One region of the Micrococcus sp. KRD128 genome, then DNA from elsewhere that is predicted to be linked to it. Evidence: predicted binding sites of a transcription regulator. Region 1 holds the regulator's gene; the other holds the start of a gene.
The links. The regulator HrcA, encoded in region 1, represses chaperone genes, less so after heat shock. The targets are predictions, from matches to a motif close to TTNGCACTCGNNNNNNNCGAGTGCNAA.

Region 1 (4,378 bases):
GGCCCAGGTGGCCCGCGGCGAGGTGGCGGACGTGGACCCCGACGACCAGGCGGACAAGTACCTGCTCGCCGAGGAGCTGCTCAGCGCCGCCGGCTACCGCTGGTACGAGGTGTCCAACTGGGCGCGGGACCCGCAGGGGTCCGGGGTCCACCGCGCGCGGCACAACGTGGCGTACTGGGAGGACCAGGACTGGTGGGGGATCGGCCCGGGCGCGCACTCGCACCTCGCCGGCGTCCGGTTCTGGAACGCCAAGCACCCCGCCGCCTACGCGCAGCGGCTGGCCACGGGGGTCACCCCCGCCGTGGGCCGCGAGCGGCCCGACGCCGACGCGCGGCGACTCGAGCGCATCATGCTCGCGGTGCGCACGGTGGACGGGCTCCCGACCGCGGAGCTCGTCTCGGAGACGCCGGGGGAGGCCGCACGGATCCGCGGGGCGATCGCCGAACTCATCGCCGCGGGCCTGCTGGACGGGCGTGCCGCCGTCAACGGCAGCATCGTCCCGACGCTCGAGGGGCGGCTGCGCAACGACGCGATCGTCCGGGCTCTGGCCGGCTTCTGACCGGCCGGCCCCGGGTCAGCGCAGGATGCGCAGGTTGAACGGGTACCGGAACGGACGGCCCTTGGACACGTGCGAGGCGCCCATCACGCCGTAGACCGCCATGGCGGCCCACGTGAGCGCGCCGAGGATCGCGAAGATCGGGCCGACCACCGGCAGCAGGGACAGGAAGAAGAACAGGAGCGTGATGAGCGTGGGCGGCCCGGAGAAGTTCAGGGCCTCCCGCGACTCCTGCGAGGTGAACGGGCCGCGGTCGCGGTAGAGCAGCCACACGACCAGGGGGCCGAGCACGCCGAACGCCAAACTGAGGTGGGCCAGCGCCGCGCGGTCACGGTCCTGCTTCGCCGTGAGCGGGGCGCCGCGGCCGCCGGCCGAGACGAGCCAGGCGGGCGGGCCGTGGCCGGTGCGGCCGGCGTCGGGCTGCGCGCGGGTGTTCACGAGGGGCTCCTCCTGGATCGCGGGACCCGCGCGCCGGGGACCGGGCGCAGGGCATGGGCCAGCATAGCGCGGGCGGGCGGTGGCCGCGCCGAGATCAGTGCTCGGGTGCGGCGGTGAGGAAGTCGATGAGCTCCTCCACGCGGCCCAGCAGGGACGGCTCGAGGTCCGCGTACGTGGTGACGTGGGAGAGCAGCCGCTTCCACCCCAGCCCCGTGGCCTCCTTGCTCCCGTGCGGCCAGCCCAGTCCCCGCAGGATCCCCGTCTTCCAGTCCTGCCCCTTCGGCACGACGGGCCACGCGGGGATGCCGAGGACGGAGGGCTTGATGACCTGCCAGACGTCCACGTAGGGGTGGCCGAGGATGAGCACGTTGCCCGCGGCCCCTGGCACGCGCATGGCCTCGGCCGCGAGGCGCTCCTCCTTGGACCCGGTGACGAGGTGGTCCACGAGGATCCCGAGCCGGCGCCGCGGGCCGGGGGCGAACGTGCGGATCGCCCCGGCGAGGTCGTCCACCCCGTGCAGGGGCTCCACGACGATGCCCTCGAGACGCAGATCCTCGCCCCACACCTTCTCCACCAGCTCGGCGTCGTGCACGCCCTCCACCCAGATGCGTGAGGCGCGGGCGGTGCGGGCGCGCGCCCCCTCGACCCGTCGCGAGCCGGAGGCGGTGCGGGCCGGCGCCGCCGGGGCCGCGGCGGCCGGGGGGACCAGGGTCACGGGCTCGCCGTCGATCCAGAAGCCGCCGCCGAGGGGGAAGCCGCGGCGCACGCCGCGGCGGTCCTCCAGGACCACCACGTGCACGCCGCCGGAGCGCTCGATGCCGATCACGGCCCCGGTGAACCCGGAGGCCACGTCCTCGACCACCGTGCCGGGGGCGGCGGGCACATCGGGGACGGTCCGGGTGGGGCGGCGCGTCAGGTCGTCGTGGCCCGCGGGGCCCCAGCTGCTCCAGTCCATGGGAGATCACGGTAGCAACGGGGCGGGCGATCACCGTGAGCGAAGCCGTGCGGACCGGTCGGGCCGTCCCCCGGGTCGGACGGTAGCATTGGCACTTGACCCGCCGGAGTGCCAGTCAGGGGCACCTCCGGGGTCGCCCCGGATCCCGACGGACCAGAGGAGGACCGAGATGTCGGAGCAGCCCCGCCGCCTGCAGGTGCTCCAGGCGATCGTGGAGGACTACGTGGCGCTGCGCGAGCCCGTGGGCTCCAAGGCGCTCGTGGAACGGCACGCCCTGGGCGTGTCCTCCGCGACCGTGCGCAACGACATGGCTGCGCTCGAGGAGGAGGGCCTCATCGTGGCCCCGCACACCTCCGCCGGGCGCGTCCCCACGGACAAGGGCTACCGCGTGTTCGTCGACCGCCTCTCCGAGGTGAAGCCGCTGTCCCCGGCGGAGCGCCGGGCCGTGCGGACCCTGCTGGACCCGGAGACGGACACCGAGCACATGATGGAGTCCACGGTGCGCCTCCTGGCCCAGCTGACCCAGCAGGTCGCCGTCGCGCAGTTCCCCCACGAGGACGGCTCCACGATCCGCCACCTCGAACTGGTCTCCCTCACGCCCACGCGGGTGCTCGTGGTCCTCATCCTGTCCACGGGACGGGTGGACCAGCGGCACGCCGTGCTGGACCGGCCGGTCGACGAGGCGGAGCTGTCCGTGCTCCGCGGCCTCCTGCTGGACGCCCTGCTGGGGCTCGGTCCGGTGTCGGCGGCCACCGTGGTGGACGACGTCGTCACCCGGGTCCGCCCGGAGCACCGGCAGTCCGCCGCCCTCGTGGCCGCGGCCGTCCACGACCTGCTCGAGGCCGGCCGGCAGGACCGCATCGTCCTGGCCGGCACCGCCAACCTGGCCCGCTCCCCGGGGGACTTCGGCGCGTCCATCGGGCCGATCCTGGAGGCGCTCGAGGAGCAGGTGGTGCTGCTGCGCCTGCTCACGGAGATGGAGCAGGACGCCCACGGGGTGTCCGTGCGGATCGGGTCCGAGAACGCCGGATCGCTCGCGGACACCTCGGTGGTCGCGGCCGCCTACGGCCCCGGCGCCGTGGCGAAGGTCGGCGTCATCGGCCCGACCCGGATGGACTATCCGGGCACCATGGCCGCCGTCCGGGCGATCGCCCGCTATCTCTCCCGCATCCTGACCACCTGACGCGCCTCCGCGTGTCCCGGCGGGCCCCGTCCCGCATCGCCCCACGTCCCGCTCTCCCCGAGAGGAATCCCCACCGTGACCGACCACTACGAGACGCTCGGCGTCAGCCGTGACGCCAGCACTGAGGAGATCCGCCGCGCCTACCGCAAGCTCGCGCGCACCCACCACCCGGACGTCAACCCCGACCCGGAGGCGGCCGAGCAGTTCAAGCGCATCTCCCACGCCTACGAGGTGCTCTCGGACGAGGGCCGGCGCCGGGCCTACGACACGACGGGCAATGAGAACGGCCAGGCCGGCTTCCCGGGCGGCTTCGGCGGGGCGGGCGGCTTCGGGGGCTTCGCCGACATCTTCGAGACCTTCATGAACGCCGCCGGCCAGGGCGGCCGCGGCGGCCCCGCCAGCCGCGCCCGCCGCGGCCAGGACGCCCTGGTGACCGCGCGGATCGACCTGCGCGACGCCGTCTTCGGCGGCGAGCAGACGATCGAGCTGGACACGGCCGTGCGCTGCGAGCGGTGCGAGGGCTCATGCTGCGAGCCCGGCACCCAGCCGGAGACCTGCCAGACCTGCCACGGCCACGGCATGATCCAGCGCCCCGTGCGGTCGCTGCTGGGCACCGTCATGGCCACCGAGGCCTGCCCCGCCTGCCAGGGGTTCGGCACCGTCATCCCGACGCCCTGCCACGAGTGCGACGGGCAGGGCCGCGTCCGCACCCGGACGCCGCTGACCCTGCGCATCCCCGCGGGCGTGGACGACGGCACCCGCATCCACCTCGCCGGCCGCGGCGAGGCCGGCCCGGGCGGCGGCCCGAACGGCGACCTCTACGTGGAGATCGCGGTCCGCCCGGACGAGACCTTCCGCCGCGAGGGCGACCACCTGGCCACCACCGTGACCGTCCCCATGGCCGCCGCGGCCCTGGGGACCACCGTCACGCTGGACACCCTGGACGGCAAGCAGTCCGTCAGCCTGGACCCGGGCGTGCAGTCCGGTCACGTCGAGGTCCTCCACGGCCTGGGCGTCGGCCGCCTGCGCGGGCAGGGCCGTGGTGACCTCAAGGTGGACGTGGTGGTCACCACGCCCACCGACCTGGACGACGAGCAGCGCCAGCTCCTGGAGCGCCTGGCCGAGGTGCGCGGCGAGGAGGTCGTGCACGGCGCACCCCAGGCCAGGGGCATGTTCGCCCGGCTGCGGGAGAACCTGAGGAACCTGTGACCGCCCCCCTGTTCCACCTCGAGCCGGGGGCCCTGGC
Region 2 (4,378 bases), on a different contig from region 1:
CGAACGGGGCCCAGCTCACCCACCACGCCCAGTAGAAGATCGTCCAGTGGGAGAGGAACTCCTGCATGTCCTCCCCCTCGGCCATCGAGGCGCCGCGGGCCACACCGGACACCGCCGAGACGATGGTGCCGATCGTGAGCACCACGATGATCCCCAGCGCCACCGTGTTCCCCGGCGCCGACCAGCCCGAGACGATCTCCACGCCGCGGCCGATCTGCAGGGCGCCGATGCCCAGCGAGGCCGCCGTGCCACGCGCTCACGCCCCAGTGCAGCGCGGCCTGGGCCAGCGCGCCCGTCACCGCCTCCTCGCTCCCCGCCTCGTACGCCCCGGGCGCGGGGCCAGATAGTAGGTCAGCGGCTCGTACGGGCCGAAGAAGATGATGCCGATGCCGATGCCGGCCGCGAAGAGCCAGCCGGCGTGGAGCATCACCCAGTCGAGGGCCGCGCTCGAGACGGCCAGCACGGCGTCCGGCTGCAGCACACCCCACACCACGAACCCGACCACCAGCAGCCCGACGACGGCGAGGATCACCGGGTCCACGCCGTAGCGCACCCGGCGGTCCTCCACGGACACGCCCGGCACGAGGGCCGGGTGGATGCCGTGCGGATAGGAGTACTCCCGGACGAAGCGACGCAGCCGTGGCCGCCCGCACGACGACGGCCCCTCACCCGGGCGGGTGAGGGGCCGTCGTCGTCGGCCGGCCGCGTCAGGGCCGACGCAGGGGTCAGTGCTGGTGGCCGGCCTCGTCCTCGTCGGCGGGCTTGTCCGCCACGAGGGTCTCGGTGGTCAGCACGAGGGCCGCGATGGAGGCGGCGTTGGCCAGCGCGGAGCGGGTCACCTTGACCGGGTCGATCACGCCATCGGCGATCAGGTCGCCGTAGACGCCGGTCTTCGCGTTGTAGCCGTGGTTCGGCTCCAGCTCGGCGACCTTGGAGACCACCACGTAGCCGTCCTCGCCCGCGTTCTGGGCGATCCAGCGCAGCGGCTGCTTCAGGGCCTTGCGGACGATGTCCACGCCCACGGCCGCGTCACCGGTCAGGGCCTGGACGTCGGCGTCGGTGTCGAGCACGGTCAGCGCGTTGATGAGCGCGGTGCCGCCGCCGGCCACGATGCCCTCCTCGAGGGCGGCGCGGGTCGAGGACACGGCGTCCTCGATGCGGTGCTTGCGCTCCTTGAGCTCCACCTCGGTGGCGGCGCCCACGCGGATCACGCCGATGCCGCCGGAGAGCTTGGCGAGGCGCTCCTGGAGCTTCTCGCGGTCCCAGTCGGAGTCGGTCGCAGCGGACTCGGCCTTGATCTGGGCGACCCGGGCCTCGACGTCCTCGGCCGCACCGCCGCCGTCGACGATGGTGGTCTCGTCCTTGGTGACGGTGATGCGGCGGGCGGAGCCGAGCACGTCCAGGTCGGCCTGCTCGAGCTTCATGCCGAGGTCCGGGGAGACGACCTGGGCGCCGGTGAGGATCGCGATGTCCTGCATCATGGCCTTGCGGCGGTCGCCGAAGCCCGGCGCCTTGACGGCCACGACGTTCAGGGTGCCGCGGATCTTGTTGACCACGAGGGTGGACAGGGCCTCGCCCTCGATGTCCTCGGCGATCACGAACAGCGGCTTGTTGGCCTGCAGGACCTTCTCCAGCAGGGGCAGCAGCTCCTGCACGTTGGAGATCTTGCCCGAGTTGATCAGGACGTAGGCATCCTCGAGCACGGCCTCCTGACGCTCGGCGTCGGTGACCATGTACGGGGACAGGAAGCCCTTGTCGAACTGCATGCCCTCGGTGACGTCCAGCTCGGTGGAGGTCGTGGAGGACTCCTCGATGGTGATGACGCCGTCGGTGCCGACCGTGTCGAACGCGCGGGCCAGCAGCTCGCCGACCTCGTCGTTCTGGGCCGAGATGGCGGCCACGTGGGCCACCTCCTGGCCCTCGACCGGGCGGGCGTTCTCCTGCAGGCGCCGCTCGACGGCGGCCACGGCCACCTCGATGCCCTTCTTGACCTCGCCCGGCGCGGCGCCGGCGGCGACCTGGCGCATACCCTCGTTCACGAGGGCCTGGGCCAGCACGGTGGCGGTGGTGGTGCCGTCGCCCGCGATGTCGTTGGTCTTGGTGGCGACCTCCTTGGCGAGCTGGGCGCCCATGTTCTCGTACGGGTCCTCCAGCTCCACCTCGCGGGCGATCGTGACGCCGTCGTTGGTGATGGTGGGGGCGCCCCACGCCTTGTCGAGCACCACGTTGCGGCCCTTGGGGCCGAGGGTGACCTTGACGGTGTCGGCGAGCTTGTCGATGCCGGCCTGGAGGGCGCGGCGTGCGTCGTCGTTGAAAGCCAGCTGCTTGGCCATGACGGACGCTCCTTTCGTTCAGGGAGTCAGGGGGTGCGGGGACGCGAGGGGCCCGGGGCGCGCGCACCGGTGCGGTGCGCGCCGCTCACCGGGCCCGTCGCGGCGGGGTCACTTGGTGACGACGGCCAGCACGTCGCGGGCGGAGAGCACCAGGTACTCCTCGCCGCCGACCTTGACCTCGGTGCCGCCGTACTTGGAGTAGAGCACCACGTCACCCTCGGCGACGTCGACCGGCACGCGGTTGCCGTTCTCGGCGACCCGGCCCGGGCCCACGGCCACGACCTGGCCCTCCTGCGGCTTCTCCTTGGCGGTGTCCGGGATCACGAGGCCCGACGCGGTGGTCTGCTCGGCCTCCAGGGGGCGGACAACGATGCGATCCTCGAGGGGCTTGATGGAGACAGACATGCTGCACACTCCTTCTTCGTCGACGTGCGGCTCCGGCGGGCTCGCCGGTCCGCTGATGCTGTGGTCTGCGGGTGCGCCACGGGCGTCAGACCCTCCGTCGTCGCGGTGCCGGACGGTCCACCTCGGGCATTGGCACCCGGTACCCCCGAGTGCCAGTCCTGACTCTACTCCGGCTTTTGGCACTCCTTCAACATGAGTGCCAGCCGTGTCCTCACCGTCCGCCGTGGGCGGAGGCGTGGGGCGCGGTGGGCCACCCTCCGTGGGCAGAAACCGCACCCCCGCCCATCGCGTGGGCAGCATCCGCAGGTTTTCGATCTCCGTGGGCAGAAGCGCCCTCTCTTCTGCCCACGGATGTTGCGTGGGCGGAACTCCTCGCAGTTCTGCCCACCGAGCCACGACGACGTCGTCCCGGCGGGACAACCGGCCGCCGCCCAGTCCTGCACAGCCGGCCCACCCCGCGCCGGTGTGCACAGACACGCGGCCCGCCCGGCCGCCGTCGGGCCGACCGCGTCAGGGTCGACCCATGCCCTTCGCCCCCGACCTCCCCCTCGTCCCCGTCTTCACCACCCGCGACGTGCTCGAACGCGGTCTGCCGCCCAGCCGGGTGCGGCGGTCCGACGTCCTCCGCCTCGCCCGCGGCATCCACCGCCGACGTGACATGCCGCTGCGCACCTGGGAGTCGGCTGGGCTCCCGCCGCCGCACCACGGGGTCGGCCTCGACCTGCTGACCGCCCTCCTGCGGTCCCGTCCCGACGCCGTCCTCTCCCACGAGACGGCGGCGCACCTCCACGGCCTCCCACTTCCCCCGGGCGGGGCCACGCGACGCGCCGCCGTCGAGATCACGTTGCACCGCGGCACCGCACGGGCGCGGATCCCCGGCGTCATGGAGCACCGCAGACCCCTGCCCGCCGGCCACGTCACCTCCGTGCTCGGGCTACGGGTGACGACGCCGGAACGGACCTGGCTCGATCTGTGCTCGATCGGCCACCCCTGGGACGAGGCATCCCTCGTGTCGGCGGGTGACCACCTGGTCCGTCACCCCTGGTCCCCGCGCGGCCGGCGGCCTCCCGTCACCACGGTCACCGCGGTGCACGAGGCGATGCGGCCGCTCGGGCGGTTCGTCGGAAGACCGCGGGCGACGGCGGCGCTCGAGCGCGTACGGGTGGGTGCCGACTCGCCGCAGGAGACCCGGCTGAGGCTGGCGCTCGTCGAGGCGGGGCTGGGCGAGCCGACGCTGCAGCACGTGTTCGACCCCGGGCGGCGGGACGCCCCCGAGGCCGATCTGTGGTTCGAGGACTGCCGGCTCGTCCTCCAGTACGACGGCGAGGTGCACCGGAGTGCCGAGCAACACGCCCGGGACGCCCGGCGAGACCAGTACTACGCGGAACGTGGGCAGATGACCCTGCACGTCACGGGCCGGGACGTCGGCGAGGGGTACGCGCGGGTGATCGAGGCCGTCCTCAGACGACGGGCACAGGTCTCGAACGGCTGGGATGCCTGACGTCGTCGTCGCGTATAGCCCTGCCGTCTGTGCGCAGGGGTTCCGTGGGCAGAAGCGAGGGCGTTTCTGCCCACGGAACCTGGAAACACGCGGGTTCTGCCCCCGGAAGGCGAGACCCGGCGGGTTCTGCCCCGGAACG

Region 2: groES (co-chaperone GroES) is a predicted target of HrcA. The motif match lies at 2,915-2,941, and genes of this name have one in related genera.

The regions. Positions count from the first base shown of each region.
Region 1 covers NZ_JABFAX010000016.1:34,238-38,615, reverse strand. Annotated here, with positions in the region: gene hemW (radical SAM family heme chaperone HemW) at 1-559, shown strand, start outside; gene J1M44_RS08395 (DUF4870 domain-containing protein) at 575-994, opposite strand; gene J1M44_RS08390 (DUF3097 family protein) at 1,089-1,949, opposite strand; gene hrcA (heat-inducible transcriptional repressor HrcA) at 2,119-3,132, shown strand; gene dnaJ (molecular chaperone DnaJ) at 3,208-4,341, shown strand; gene J1M44_RS08375 (16S rRNA (uracil(1498)-N(3))-methyltransferase) at 4,338-4,378, shown strand, end outside.
Region 2 covers NZ_JABFAX010000019.1:189,309-193,686, forward strand. Annotated here, with positions in the region: gene J1M44_RS10475 (BCCT family transporter) at 1-202, opposite strand, end outside; gene J1M44_RS11980 (hypothetical protein) at 296-574, opposite strand; gene groL (chaperonin GroEL) at 726-2,333, opposite strand; gene groES (co-chaperone GroES) at 2,442-2,738, opposite strand; gene J1M44_RS10490 (hypothetical protein) at 3,262-4,239, shown strand.